2 regions of the Lactobacillus sp. ESL0684 genome follow, and region 1 is predicted to be linked to the other one. Evidence: riboswitches for the same ligand, from Rfam matches in the RefSeq annotation. Region 1 holds a riboswitch; the other holds the start of a gene.
What was found. A riboswitch is a leader RNA that binds a small molecule or an ion and turns the genes downstream of it on or off. The one in region 1 is predicted to bind thiamine pyrophosphate.
Positions count from the first base shown of each region.

Region 2: another riboswitch for thiamine pyrophosphate. It lies ahead of OZX56_RS00455 (ABC transporter ATP-binding protein); the one in region 1 lies ahead of thiM (hydroxyethylthiazole kinase).

Region 1 is NZ_CP113941.1:1,776,976-1,784,707, reverse strand. It holds gene OZX56_RS08720 (FAD-binding protein) at 1-1,759, shown strand, start outside; gene OZX56_RS08715 (helix-turn-helix transcriptional regulator) at 1,926-2,138, shown strand; gene OZX56_RS08710 (hypothetical protein) at 2,135-2,557, shown strand; gene thiE (thiamine phosphate synthase) at 2,618-3,274, opposite strand; gene thiD (bifunctional hydroxymethylpyrimidine kinase/phosphomethylpyrimidine kinase) at 3,284-4,093, opposite strand; gene thiM (hydroxyethylthiazole kinase) at 4,108-4,896, opposite strand; TPP riboswitch at 4,958-5,046, opposite strand; gene OZX56_RS08690 (pyridoxamine 5'-phosphate oxidase family protein) at 5,196-5,567, shown strand; gene OZX56_RS08685 (amino acid ABC transporter ATP-binding protein) at 5,614-6,363, opposite strand; gene OZX56_RS08680 (ABC transporter substrate-binding protein/permease) at 6,363-7,732, opposite strand, start outside.
Region 2 is NZ_CP113941.1:93,018-100,749, reverse strand. It holds gene OZX56_RS00490 (HNH endonuclease signature motif containing protein) at 1-69, opposite strand, end outside; gene OZX56_RS00485 (hypothetical protein) at 186-326, opposite strand; gene OZX56_RS00480 (iron-sulfur cluster biosynthesis family protein) at 496-891, opposite strand; gene OZX56_RS00475 (SLC13 family permease) at 1,078-2,178, shown strand; gene OZX56_RS00470 (LemA family protein) at 2,255-2,815, shown strand; gene htpX (zinc metalloprotease HtpX) at 2,830-3,714, shown strand; gene OZX56_RS00460 (helix-turn-helix transcriptional regulator) at 3,807-4,745, opposite strand; TPP riboswitch at 4,854-4,943, shown strand; gene OZX56_RS00455 (ABC transporter ATP-binding protein) at 4,985-6,343, shown strand; gene OZX56_RS00450 (energy-coupling factor transporter transmembrane component T) at 6,352-7,005, shown strand; gene OZX56_RS00445 (hypothetical protein) at 7,058-7,378, opposite strand; gene rlmH (23S rRNA (pseudouridine(1915)-N(3))-methyltransferase RlmH) at 7,532-7,732, opposite strand, start outside.

The sequences.
Region 1 (7,732 bases):
AGGATTTGGGGGAGCTGGAGCGACAGCTGCTCGCTTTGCTGCAGATGATGGGGCCAAAGTTTTGTTGGTAGATTCTGCTCCGGAAGGCCATGAAGGTGGTAATACTAGATATGCTGCTGAATTAGTCGGTTATAGCAGCAGCGAAGCTGACTACCGTAAATATTATGAAGGTTTAGCGCAACATTTCGAACTTGATCCTGAAGTCGAAGCAACAGTCGTTCATGGAATAACCCACATGAAGGAATACTTCAAAAAATATTTAGGTGTTGACCAGCCAGTTAGCTATAAGACAATTTTGGGGCTACCAGATGATGCAATTGATGCCGATCATCCTGAGCTTCCGGGTGCGAAGAGTTATGACATGATTACACTTAAACCGGGAATTTTTAACGCTTCACTTTGGAATGTTTTGCGCCAAAACGTAATTGACCGAAGTGATAACATTGATGTGTGGTATTCTTCGCCAGTTGAACACTTACTGCAGACACCTAATGGTAAAGTGGTAGGAGCACAAATTGAGCGCGATCATGTTTTATTAAATATTTATGCTAAGAACGGCGTTGTTTTAGCGACTGGTGGAATTGAAAACAATCCAGAGAAAATTCAAGATTACATTGGTTCTTATAAATTAATTCCTTTAGGGACACTTTATAATCAAGGTAAAGGAATCGATTTAGCCCATGAAGCAGGTGCTGATATGTGGCATATGTCAATGTATGCTGCTGGGGGGATGCAACAGAGTTTTGCCTTTTACGAACCAGGGATGAAGCGTGCGCCATTTTATATGGGTAATCCAGTCTTTTATACTGGTAGTATTTTTACAGTTGGTGATGATGGTACACGTTATTTCAAAGAAGACCAAGCAGCTCGTGAAGGCTATGTTGAAAATCATGGTTCTTGGTACAAGCCACTTAATCCGATTAAGCCATACTTTGTATTTGATCAAAAGCAATACGATAAGATTAGTGAATTGAAAGACTTCCCTGATAATAAGGCATTAAACTCGGTAATTAAGGCTGATACTGTGGCGGAATTAGCCGACAAAATGGGGGTTACTGCCGAAAAGTTACAAACTACTATTGATGAGTTTAACTTCTTTGCGCAAAAGGGTACTGACTATGCCTTTCATCGCGCACCTGAAACTTTAACAGAGTTTTCTGCTACTGGTCCATATTATGCTACGCCATTGGTGCAAACTATTGGTTGGTCTGAGGCTGGACCAAGACGTAACGCACGGGCTGAGATACTTGATCCTGATCATCAACCGATTCCACACTTGTATGGTGCAGGAGAATTAGGTAGTAATATGGCTAATCTATACCAAGGTGGCTCTGACTTAGCTGATTGTTTAATCTTTGGTAAGATTGCTGGTCAAAATGCGGCTCATCCTAAAGATGATGTTGAAGATATTTCTGCAGAAACAGCAGATCATGAACAGCATATTGGTCATCAACCACTATCTTCAGATCTTAAATCAGAAAAGTATGCTGTTGGTCCTAATCAATACTTAGGCAAATCTGATCAAGGTATGGGTGATGAAATTGTGGTTCGCGTAACTGTGGATCAGCAAAAGAATATCAAAAATGTTGAAGTCTTAAAACAAGCGGAATCAGATGATTACGGGCTTAAGGCGATCAAGGAATTGCCACAAGCGATGGTTAAAGCTAATACGGTTGATGTTGATGCCGTTTCTGGTGCATCTAACACCACAAGAGGCTTAAAAGCGGCCGTTAAAGATGCTCTAAGTAAAATTAAATAAAAGTTTCTAGACTAAAAAGTCCTGGTAGTTTAATTGCTATCAGGACTTTTTTAATCTTAAATAAAGTAATTTTGAATTTTTAAAACCCATTATATAACTTGACTTTTTATTTCGATTTTTATAGCATGAAGTGAGCTTCATATATGTGATTAAATAAGGTGAAACGATGCCAAATTTAGTAAAAAAATTACGATTAGAACATAATCTAACTCAAGAAGAATTGGCAGAAAAGGTTAATGTGAGTAGTCGGACGATTATTTCGATTGAAAAAGAAAGATATAAGCCATCGTTAGTGTTGGCATATAAACTTGCTCGTATTTTCAAGCTTAGCATTGAAGAACTCTTTTGCTTACAGGATTATTTGGGAGAAGAAAAATGAGGAAGAAACTAATTAAAAGTGCTATTTGCGAAGTATTCTTTTTATTACTGGGCTTAATCGAACTAGCAGCCATCTTTTTTAGTGATGGCTGGGCTCATCAGCTAAAAAATTTTATTTTAGCGGCGCTTGGTTTCTTCATGGCCCTTGGCTATCATATTAACGCCCAAGATATTAAAAAGGGCCACAGAGATGAGTTTGAAGATGATGAACGTGATCGATATGTTGGTAACGTAGCCGATGCGCGTGTACTCAAGTGGCTGGATAATATTGTGTTGATAGTGGCTGTTATCTTTGCTTTGTTATATGCTAATTTCAAAGTCGAAGCATTTACAGTAATAGTTACTATGTCAATTTTTTATTGGAATGTCAGCCTGATTTTACAAATTATTTTTGGAATCATTGAAGATCGAAAAAATTAATTCGTTTAATTAAAAAAACTTCCAGAAGTAATCAACAACTGGAAGTTTTTATGTTTTGCATTACTTGTGCCAAGGCGCATTGTTCATTGTGGCAACAGTTTTGGCAATATTATTACTTTGGGCAATCATTGAAATAACGGCTGCACCAGCTGCACCAGTCTGGGCAATGGCAGGCAGCTCCGTTTCTTTAATACCGCCAATTGCCACAATTGGTCGGGTACTCTTATTGACTAGCGTGGCTAAACCAGCAATGCCAATTTCTGGATCAGCATCACTTTTGGATTTAGTGGCAAAGATGGGGCCGCTACCGTAATAATCGATGTCAGCAATTTGGTTAGCTTGCTTAATTTGAGTGGAGTTGGAACAAGAATAGCCGATTAGCATCTGCCCGGCTACTTCAGCAACTACCTGCTCGATTGCAGTATCACTTTGACCGACATGAATTCCTTCTGCATTAACTTTTTTAGCTAATGCAAGATCGTCATCTATAAAGAATGGTACTTGATATGCCTGACAAAGCTCATGCAAATGTTGGGCCATTGGTAAACGATCAGTTTCCTTTAAGGTCGAATTAGTACCTTTATCACGAAACTGAAAGGCAGTGATGCCGGATTTTAATGCCGTTTCAACTATCTTAATTAGACTTTGTCCTTGTGGAATATCTTGACTGCCACAAATAAAATAGGCTTGTAAAATGTTAGAATTAAACTTTTTCATGAAATACTCCTAAAATTGCTTGGCCCAATGATTAAGTGGGCCATGATCGTGGCCTACTTGGATCGTGTGCTCGATGGTTGCTGTGACATACTTCTTGGCTATTTTAATTGCATTAGTTAGGTCTTGGCCTAAGGCTAACTGGGAAGTAATGGCAGCAGCTAGGGTATCACCAGTTCCGTGAGTGCGCTTGGTATGGGTGCGCTTGCTACTAGTCCAAAAGCTAGTACCGTCTGCCAGCAAAGTATAGTCACGCACATCTTCATTGTCCATGTGACCGCCCTTGATGATGACGTTCTTAACGCCCATGTCTTGTAAAGTATGGGCTACATCAGGATATTGTTGTTCACTAGTGATTTTCATCCCAGTTAAAACTTCTGCTTCGGGTAAGTTAGGGGTTACTAGAGTGGCTAATGGCAATAGTTCTTTTTTGACTGTTTCAACAGCTTCATCGCTGAGCAATTGGGCACCGCCTTTGGCTACCATTACTGGATCAACAGTAACTGGGCCGAAGTCGTATTTTTGTAAGTTTACTGCAACTTGGTGAACATGTTCGGCATCGCCTAGCATACCAGTTTTGCAGGCGCGAATATCTAAATCATCAGCTAAGGCCGCACACTGTGCGTCAATCATTTCTAATGGTAAGAGGTGGGTAGCTTGTACGCCTAAAGTATTTTGAGCAGTAACGGCTACAATTACCGCGGTGCCAAAAACTTGCTGCATTTGAAAGGTTTTTAAGTCGGCCATAACACCTGCCCCGCCACTTGAATCTGTACCTGCAATCGTTAGTACTTGGGGAAATGAATTAATTTTTTCTACCATAATATTTGCCTTTCTTAATCAAATTTAGCAATTTTTACTAGGTCGGGAACCTGCACTTTAGCTAAAGCATCAATTAATTTAATGCCAAAAGTTCCGGGTCCGAGATCGGGTTGTTGGTTAACTAGTAATTCTCCCGTGGCAGCAAAAACTAGTGTAGCAGTCTCGGCTGCTTCAAAGAGGTTGTCACATACCGCCGCAAAAGCTGCAACAATGCTAGATAGCATGTCACCAGAACCAACGTGGGCTTGGAAGAGTGGGCTACCATTATAAACGTGAGCGACTTGTTGTCCGTCACTAATGGTATCGACGGCACCGCTAGTAATGACTACACAGTGATATTTTTGAGCAACTTGTTTGGTGATTTCGTCTAAGTCTCCTGTACCAGAACCGGCATCGATGCCCTTAGCTTGCCAATTAAAGTTGCCCAAGGCGGCAATTTCGCCAGCATTGCCGCGGATAATATTTACTTGAAATTCTTTTAGCAGTTGTTCTGCAGCTTCAAGACGATAATTAACGGCACCAACGGCAACTGGATCCAGTACAATTGGTTTTTGCTGTTGCTCAGCCAATTGTCCCATTTTTTGCATGTGAGCAAGTTCTGTTTGCGTCATAGTACCTAAGTTGATCTGCACTGCATTAGCCATCTTGACCATTTCGGCAGTCTCATTAATTTCTTTACTCATAATTGGTGAAGCTCCCAGTGCATTTAAACCATTGGCAACGTCTTGGACGGTTACAAAGTTGCTTTCATTTAAAATAACTGGGTTAGCTACCCGTAATTGCTCTAATAATTCTAATTGCATAATATTTCTCTCCGTTAAATTCGGTAATAATAAAAAGCCTTGGCACGTTGGGTGCCAAAGCTCAATTAGAGTGACACGTTCCTAGCGTAAGTGTTAACTTACAGGTTCAAAGGGTTTAATCTCAGCTTATCAGCACCCCTCGTGTTGTTGCCATCATTATAGCGGCTTTTGGTAGAGAATACAATAATAATCTCATTTAAATAAGATTAGTCTGATCATGCCAGGAGCTAATAAATTGAAAGTAGTTAAATTTAGCACTAAGCTAGGAATACATTTTTATTAAGCAAAGGGGATTACAAATGGATCAGAAATTTTTAGAAGTAATGAAGCATGAGGGCCCGGCGACGATTATTGCCCTTAACGCCCAGCCAGCGGGAATCGTTAATACTTGGATGTCATACATTACAATTGATCAGGAAGATAACCAGCTATATTTACCAGCAGCTGGAATGCATAGCATCGAAGCTGATTTTGCTGAAGATAATCATGTAGTAATTACAGTTGGTAGTAAGGAAGTTGAGGGGACAGCAGGCCCCGGTGCTGGCTTTTACATTTATGGTACAGGTGAGTTCTATGCTGAGGGCAAACATTATGACCAATTAAAAGCTAAATTTCCTTGGCTAAGAAAAATTCTTGAGGTAAAGATTGACCGCATTGAACAAAAAATCTAGCTAACTTAAAAAGCATCCTAATTCAATAAGGATGCTTTTTTGATGCTTAATTATTTTGGAAATTACGCAAAAACTTGGTAGTTTTGTCATTTTGAGGATGATTAAAGAGCTGGTCAGGGCTGCCTTCTTCTGTGATGATACCGTCGCTGATGAACAAGACTTGATCGGCTACGTCGCGGGCAAAGGCCATTTCGTGGGTTACGATAATCATCGTTAAACCTGTTGTGGCTAAGTTCTTCATTACACTTAAAACTTCGCCAACCATCTCGGGATCAAGAGCAGAAGTTGGCTCATCAAATAATAAAATCTCAGGATCCATGGAAATGGCTCGGGCGATGGCTACTCGTTGTTGCTGACCGCCGGATAATTGGTTGGGTCTAGCATCAACGTATTCTGCCATGCCGACTTTTTCCAAATTAGCTAAGGCAATTTTCTTAGCCTCTTCTTTTGATCTTTTAAGGACTAACTCTTGACCTACCATGCAATTAGCTAAGACATTTTTATTTTCAAATAAATCAAATTGTTGGAAAACCATGCCAACTTTAGCCCGATAAATGTTGCGATTATAGTCTTCTGCTAGGACATTTTTGCCGTGAAAATCGATTTCACCAGCACTCGGCTCCTCTAGTAAGTTGATGCACCGCAAGGTAGTTGATTTACCACCGCCGGAAGGGCCGATAATCGTTGCGATTTCGCCTTTATTGATGTCAAAGGAGATATCACGTAGCACTTCATGATTGCCGAAAGACTTCTTAATATGCTTTAAACTTAAAATGGTTTCGTTTGCTTGTGTCATTATTTCTTGACCTCTGTTTCATTATTAGTTCCGACCTGCACTTGATTAGCCATTAGATTATAGTTCTTGCTTCCTGCCAAGCGTTTTTCAATCAAGTTGAAAATTCTGGTAATTGTGAACGTTAAGATTAGGTAAATGGCTGAAATGGTTAGGTAAGTTGGGAAGAACTTGAAAGTTTGACTGGCAATTGTGGTACCAACGAAGAATAACTCAGAAACAGAAATGATACTCAAGACTGAGGTATCCTTGATGTTAACGATAAATTCATTGGTAATTGATGGTAAACAATTCTTGATTGCTTGCGGTAAAATAATGTGCCACATTCTTTGGTTGTGTGTCATTCCCAGTGCACTAGCAGCTTCGAATTGTCCCTCAGGTGTAGAAGTAATCCCACCGCGAATAATCTCAGCTAAGTAGGCACCAGTATTAATAGAAACAATAATTAATGCGGCAACTGTTCGGTCAATGCTCAGGTGCCAAAATTGGGCGATACCATAGTAGATAACGGCAGCTTGCACCATCATTGGAGTACCCCGAAAGATTTCGATATAGACTGCAAGTAGCCAGTCAATAAATTTTAATCCCCATCTTTTTGGTCGTGACTTTGGAGTGGGGATAGTTCTAATGATACCAACTAATAGACCGATGAAGAAGCCAGCAATGGTTCCGACTGAAGCTAGTAGCAAGGTCATGCCAATTCCGTTTAGAATCATGCCACCGTATTCTTGCCACATGGAGACGAACCAGTTTGTGTGTTTCCCTTTCTTGGAAGACTTATCACTCTTAGGCTGCTGTTTAACGGCCTCATTCATCAACTTGTTTCTTTTAGCTTCTGGGATAGTTGCTAAAACGCGGTTAACGTCTTTGAGCAGCTTTTTATTAGGCTTAGCAATCCCAATCGAAGTAATTGATTCGTCTTTAGTTGCGTGGAAACCAGCCATTTTACTAACAGCGATTGCCTTAATATCAGGATCGACTAGCTTGAAAGAGGTCGATTCAGTGTCTTCTGCTACATAGCCATCAATGGTTCCAGAGATTAGACTTTGCCGCATAGCTGCGAAGTCACGCATTGCTGGTTGCCTTTTAGCACCCTTTAATTGTTTGATTAATTGGTAGTGGAAGGTTCCTTGCTGTGCCGTTAACTTGGCGCCTTTAAAGTCGTTTAAACTTTTAGCGTTAGCATATTTACTGTTGACTTTAGTAATTACGACGAAAGTACTGCGCTTATATGGCTTAGAAAAATTAATCGCTTTTTCACGTTGTGGAGTTGGACTCATGCCGGCAATGATCAAGTCAGCTTTACCACTAGTTAAAGCGGGCAAAAGACCGTCCCATTCGGTTTTAACCACTTCAACTTTGCGGTGTAATT
Region 2 (7,732 bases), 210 kb from region 1:
TATTAATCCTTCCTGCTTAAAATGAACGGAATTCATGCGTAAGCCGCATGCACTGCATTGGAATTTCACTTAGGTCTCCTTTGATAGTGTTAATTATTTATCTTAATTCTACTCAAGTTAAACAAATAAAAAAAGCCGCATTACTTTCGTAAGTCGACTTTTATTTTTTATAGATTTGGAACAAACTACTTAGTTTCGTCTGCTTTAGCCTTGTTCAAGAAAGAAACAACAGCTGCAACGTGAGCAACACGCTTCTTAGCGTTCTTCTTGTTCTTAGGTCTTTGGTTTGGTTCACAACCAGTGTTGTAATTTTCACCTTTACGCATAGTACTATACTTCCTTTCAGATTTTCGAAAATCTCACTTAGTTTACCATGTTAAAGCTTTCTAGGCAAGATTTAACCGATTTTAATAAGTAAGATCCAGCAGAAAGTAGGATTTCAAAAAAATAACCTGCCGTAATTGCAGATTATTTATAAAGTTACATCTTTTTAAACTAGCAAGTCTTACCCTCTTGCATATCTTTAGCAGTTACTGCCGATGGTTCATATTCATTAATCGAAACTGCACCGTCAATTACGCCACTGTCATCAGCTAAATTCAACGTAGCATCTTTTTCATCAACAACTAAATCGTTGCCTAAAAATTGCATCTCAGCCGGACTAGTATATAGGTCAAGACCAGCATTATTGGTTACCTTTATTGTGAAAGCTGGATCTTTGGCAGCTAAAATAACAAATTGAAAATTAGCTCCAATTGAGCAGGTACCACCAACTTTAGAATATTCATTAGAACCGTCATTTAACGTTAGTAAAACCACCTGACCAGCTTGAACACGTCTGTTAAGCTTCTTTTCGGCAGCTGGCTTTAAATTCATTTGAACATTATCCATAACTAAATCCCCCTTATCTTTAACTACTAACTAAAGTATAGTATATAATAATATAGGAAAGCAAAGTTCTTGTTTATTAGCCAGACTTCATTATGATTACAAATTTATTATTGCATACAGCAAAAAAAAAGCTCAAAATAGAAGTAATGACTTTAGATGATTGTAACTTGCGAAAGGGGACATTTTATGACCGTCTTGAAAAAAATCGCTAACGACAGAATCTTACAAATTACTGCTGTAGTAACTATAATCAGCCTTTTTTTTGCTAGACCGCGGCTCGAGGACATTAACTTACACACGATATTTTCGGTAGCCGCGATGCTAGTCATTATTCAAATATATGCCTACTTGCATGTTTTGGACGTGCTGGCGTATAAATTAACGAGTATTGCAGATAACACACGTAAACTAAATATTCTATTTACGCTATTAGCTATTATTGCTGGGATGTTTTTAGGTAACGACATAACAGCGCTTACACTAATTCCATTATATCTCAATATTGCCAAAAAGTATAATTTACCGCAAATATTGCCTGTTACCTTAATTGGTATGGGAGCAAACATTGGAGCGGCATTTACGCCTTGGGGTAATCCACATAACATCTTTTTAGTCAGTAAATATTCAGTCAGTGCCCTAAAATTCTTTTCTTGGTCGCTGCCTTATCTGATTGCTTCGTTAATTATTGCCTTTATTATTTTTCACTTTATTCCTCGTAAACAGATTCCAATTCAAAAAACTACACCAGTTAAAATAAGTGTTCGGCCAACAATCATCACTACAATGGTTTTTGCCTTTTTCTTTTTGGGCGTTTTTAAGGTGGTTAATGTAGCTTGGCCAATGATAGCTGCCATCATTTTGGCACTATTAATCAATCCTAAGATACTACTTAGAGTTGATTATGCTTTATTGCTAACTTTTACCTGTTTCTTTATTTTTATTAGTGATATCCAACAGATTCCGGTCATTGTGACCTTAATTCACACCATGATTAATTCAGAGGGGTCAACTTATCTTACCTCGATTGTTTCTAGCCAGATTATTAGTAATGTGCCAGCTACGATTTTAGTTGGGAAGTTCACGCCGTACGCTGAAGCCCTATTTTTGGGATCAAATATTGGTGGCTTTGGCTCGCCAATTGGTTCAATGGCGAACATGTTAGTTCTAAAAACCTTTACTGAAAATGGGACAGTTTCAAAAGGTGAATTCTTTAAGAAATGGCTATTGATGCAAATCGCTGGTTTAGTTATCTTAACAATTATCGGAGGAATTTTATTACTCATTTAAAACCAGTTCGTTACTATTTCCAAAAAAAGCAGAAGTTAGTTATAATTAGATTAAGCTAGATTAAAAGGAGAAAAATATGTCACCATTAATGTGGATAATTCTAATTATCATTATTCTGTTAGTTGCTATCTATATTACCAGCTATAATTCACTACAAAAATCTAAGGTATATACTGATGAATCTTGGAGTCAAATTGACGTGCAGCTAAAGCGGCGTAATGATTTAATTCCCAATCTTGTAGAAACCACTAAAGGCTATGCTAAACATGAAAAAAGTACTTTAGCCGAAGTGGTGCAATTACGGAATCAATTGACTGCGATTCCTAGTGATGACCGGGCGCAAGCGTTAAAGGTATCAAACCAGATTTCAGATGCGCTGAAATCAGTTTTTGCTTTACAGGAAAATTATCCTGATTTAAAAGCCAACCAAAACTTCATGAAACTACAAGAAGAATTGACCAATACCGAAAATAAAATTGCTTATTCTCGGCAACTTTATAATTCTTCAGCTGCCCTTTATGATCAAAAGCTATTAACTTTTCCATCTAATATGGTTGCGCGAATTCATGGCTTCCAAAAAGTCGATTATTTGCAAACAAGTGAAGCTGAAAAAGAAGCACCTAAAGTTAAGTTTTAATAATAGGATCAACCATGCTATTTCAACAAATCGCCAGTAATAAGCGTAAAACAGGCTTGATTATGGTGTTATTCATAATTATTCTTGCTTTAGTTGGTTCAGGATTAGGCTATCTTTTTGGTGGGACACCTTGGAGCGGTTTAATCCTTGCCCTAATTGTTAGTGCAATCTATCTATTGATAGTTATGCATGATCCTGCAAATATGGTAATGAACCTTAATCATGCCCAAGAAGTTCACGAATCAGACAATCCAGAATTATGGCATATTGTACAAGATATGGCCTTAGTGGGTCGCGTGCCAATGCCGCGAGTTTTTATTATTAATGATCCTAGCCCTAATGCTTTTGCGACTGGTCGTGATCCCGAGCACAGCGCTATTGCAGTCACTCAAGGTTTATTAACCATGATGAATCGTGAAGAGCTCGAGGGAGTTCTAGGTCATGAAGTTTCACACATTCGAAACTATGATATTCGCCTTTCAACCGTAGCTACTGTTTTAGTGGGCGTTATTTCCTATATTTCAGGTATTGCTAGTCGTTACATCTGGTGGTTTGATGATGATCGCGACAATGACGATCATGATGACAACAAGGCGGTTTTAATATTTAAAATTATTGCAATTTTATTTGTGTTAATTCTCGGTCCATTGTGTGCCAGTCTGGCCCAAATGGCGTTATCACGTAATCGCGAATATTTAGCCGATGCTTCATCAGTTGAACTAACCCGAAATCCACAGGGACTAATTTCTGCTTTAACTAAGATTGAACACAGTGAGCCAATGCAACAGGCTGATCCAAGCAGTCGTGGATTATATATTGAGAATCCATTACATAAGAAAAACTTATTTGACAGCCATCCAGCAACTGCAGACCGAATTAAGCGACTAGAAAAAATGTAATTTTTCACTGCCCGACCAGAGAACTTATTCTTTGATCGGTTTTTTAGTGCAACAAAAATAGCGATTCTGACCGAATCACCATTGATACTATTCTATTTTAAATTAATATTAGCTTGTCTAAATAACTCCGACCTCATCTGAACCGGTGTTTGATGATAATATTCATTAAACTTCTTATAAAAAAAGGATTTTCCTTGATATCCCACTAAAGTGATAATTTCCTTAACCGAGATATCTGGTCGGGCTAGCAAATTACGGGCTTCTTGCATCCTTCGCTCATCAACATGTTCGACAAAACTCTTCCCCGTTTTTTGTTTAACTAGGCTTGAAAAATAATTAGGATTTAAGCCAAAATGTTTGGCTGCTTCTGCTAAAGTAATATCAGCAAAATTGGCATCAATATAGCGATCAAGTTCTGTTCCGGCAAATTCCATAGTTGTTGCTGGTGCAGCGTTCAAGTCTTGCTTTCTGATAGTAGTAATCAACAACAATTTTAATTCGGCCGCAATAATTTCTTTAGCAAATAAATTTGCTTGTAGATATTCATCAATTATTTTATTTATTAATTGAACTGGTTCTGATAATTCAGTATTTTTAAGATATAAAAATCGCTGTTGTTCCAATTTCTGTTCCAACTGCTTGATAATTTCCCGCTCTGACGCAGTACGCGAACCAGTATTTCCTGGGAAATACTGCCCTAGCTTTTGTAAACTAAATTCTAGTTTAACCAATACCCCACTATTTGTTTGCTGTTGTATCTCATATTCACACTTATTCAACAAAAAAAGCATATTTCCCGGCTTGAGCCGATATTCATAGTTATCGACCTTAATTTTTATTTCACCTGCTGCCACATAAAGCAGTTGATAGCTGCTTGCTTGATAACGATGGACACCAGTATTATGATTTTCAAGCAAAATTGTAAATAGGTCAAAATTTTTATTTCCTGAATTTAACCGTAACTCATTGGTATCTGCTGTAGTTGCATGCAAAATACTGAGTAAATATTGTTCCAGTTTAACTACTGCCATGATTTCACCACCTAATCTTAGTTTATTTTCATAGTTCAATTATATAACAAAAAAGCAGTTTAATGATGAAAAACTAGACAAAGGACATTTTTTCTTGTACAATTTAGCCAAACAACATCGGGGTGCCGTTTGGCTGAGAAGATACCCATTGAACCTGCTATGGCTAATACCAGCGAAGGGAAAATTAACGTTTTTGCGTCGTCGAGTTTTTCCTTGACGACTTTTTATTTGGTGAAAAAATGTCAATCACAACTAACAATCTCTGTTTTTCATATAATCAAAATACCAAAATTCTTAATCAAATTAATTTAACAATCCCAACAGCTAAATTTTCGCTTTTAATTGGACCAACTGGCTGTGGTAAATCAACTATTTTAAAAATTCTTGCTGGTTTGTATCCTAAATACGCTGGTCAAACTACTGGAAACGTTGATCTTGATGGATTACAAGCCGGCATGATGTTTCAACACGCTGGTGAACAGTTTACTATGGCCACACCTCGTGAAGAAATCATCTTTGCACTTGAAAATTTACAAGTCTCTCCTGAACAATATTCCCAGCGATTGGCTCACGGTGTAGAATTTACCCAAATTAAGCAGCTACTTGATCAAAAGATTAATACTATGTCAGGCGGTGAACAACAACGGGTTGCCCTCGCTGTTTTGGTCGCAATGGACCTTGACCTTTTTCTATTAGACGAGCCTTTTGCCAGTTGTGATCCTGAAGCACGCAGATTTCTAATTGACAAGCTCGGACAATTACAAACTCAGGGTAAAACTATTATTGTTAGTGACCACCTATTAAACGATTATGCCGGCATTTGCGATTATCTCTTTCAATTCAAAAATGGTACAATCACTAAACTATCTGATCATGAAAAAGACCAGCTGTTGACACAGGGGCAGACTGCTGCCTCCTACTGCTTCGCTGTCCCAAATAACAAGGCTGCTTGTTTCACCTTAACTAATGTCCAAATTGCTCACAAGCGACTGCTATTACAACAACCTGAGCTTAAAATTGCTGCTGGAAAAACAACTCTCATTACTGGGGCTAACGGTACTGGTAAAACTTCATTATTTAATGCACTCACCAAGATGATCCCTTACATTGGCAGTATTGCATATTATGATCAGGAGATTAGCAAGTTAAGCGCTCGAAAATACTTGCTTAACGTGGCACAAGTTTTTCAAAATGCCACGGATCAATTCTTAAGTGTCACAGTTGCCGACGAAATTGCTTTGAGTAAAAAACAAGGATTAAATCCATTCTTTACCTCTGAAAAAATCAATCAAACATTGAACTATCTTGATTTAGACCAGCACCTAGATCAAGTTGTTTACACACTTTCGGGAGGTCAACAAAAGAAACTACAAATCTTTTTAATGCTACTAACTAATCAAGACGTATTGCTATTTGACGAACCATTAAGTGGATTAGATGAAGCCTCCAGTAAAAAAGTTGTCCAGCTCATGCAAGAAAGTCAGCAAGCTCGCCACCAAACCTTTTTAATTATCAGTCATGATTTACATAACTTAGCCCCTTGGTGCGACTATCATCTAGTCTTGCAACATCAGCATTTGAGCTATTCTACTAAGTGAGGTCAATCATGAATCCTAGTTTCAAATTTATTTTAGCGTTAATTATTTCTATCGAAATCTCCATCAAGGTCAGTCTAACCACTAACTTACTAATTATTTTATTTTGTATTGGTTACTTGTTAGTTCACCACACTACGATAAAAAAACTGCTAACTTTGCTACTTGCACCATTAATTGCTGCTATCACCGTTTTTGCTACTTTATACTGGTTTACCACCCAGCCAAATCTTAATAATGCTTTGAGCCTATCAAGTCGAATTTATGTTTATACGCTCTCGATTGCCTGTGTTAGCTGCAATACTAGTGCTGAATCATTGGCACGTTCATTTGAACAAAATTTTAAGCTGCCAAGCAAATTTGCTTATGGTGTGCTAGCTGCTCTTAATATTATCCCTTTAATGAAGCATGCGGTTAAACAAATCCGAACTGCTGGTATGATGCGCGGTGTTTATCTGAGTTTTTGGTCACCAGTACTTTATTTTAAAGCCATTCTGGTTGCCCTTAATTCAGCCGATAATTTGGCCCAAGGAATGGAATCACATGGATACCGCGAAGGCGGTCAGCGTTCTATAATTGCGCCAATCACAGTTAAACGCAGTGATTGGTTATGGAGTATACTTTTACTCTGTTTAACGAACCTCTTCCTCTTTACATTGAAATAAGCAAAAAGACAACAGTTTAATTCCTGCTGTCTTTTTGCTAGTTATTAACCTTTTAATCCCGTGACTGCTTTTGTCCCCATTCTCTATTTTCCTTAACAAAGATCTGCAATAAATCTACAGCCTCCATCTTCTTTCGGAAAAATAGTGGTAACTCTGCAATTACCAGTTGGTCCACTTCTGCTACACTACGATACTTCGGATTAGTTATGGCAGCTTCAAGATTGTCTAAATAAAAGTATTCAAAAAATACTTCTTGCTTATCATAAGTTGTATACCAATAAGCCCAAACAACAAAATTACCACAATTAGAAATATCATCAGCCAAGTTGTTAGCCAACCCAACATAATCAAAGTCAGAATACTTATCTACCATATAATCACCTTTATTCTTTTAAACTTATATTTCACAATCATTATTACATTATATCTACTGGTATTTACTTATCTGTTAATAATACTTCCACTAGCTTCATTGTTCAACCAAATTTTTGATTAAGCAACTTGCAATTAACCATCAGTAATTCAATTACTTATGATATGGACTGCCACTATTAATCATAAAACCACGATAAATCTGTTCAATTAGGACCACCCTCATTAATTGGTGCGGCATAGTCAACTTACCAAAGCTGAGCAAACTATCGGCACGCTGATTCACTGCCTGACTAGTCCCCAGACTACCACCTATCACAAAAGTTAGCGTTGAATGTCCATAAGTAGCCAAATC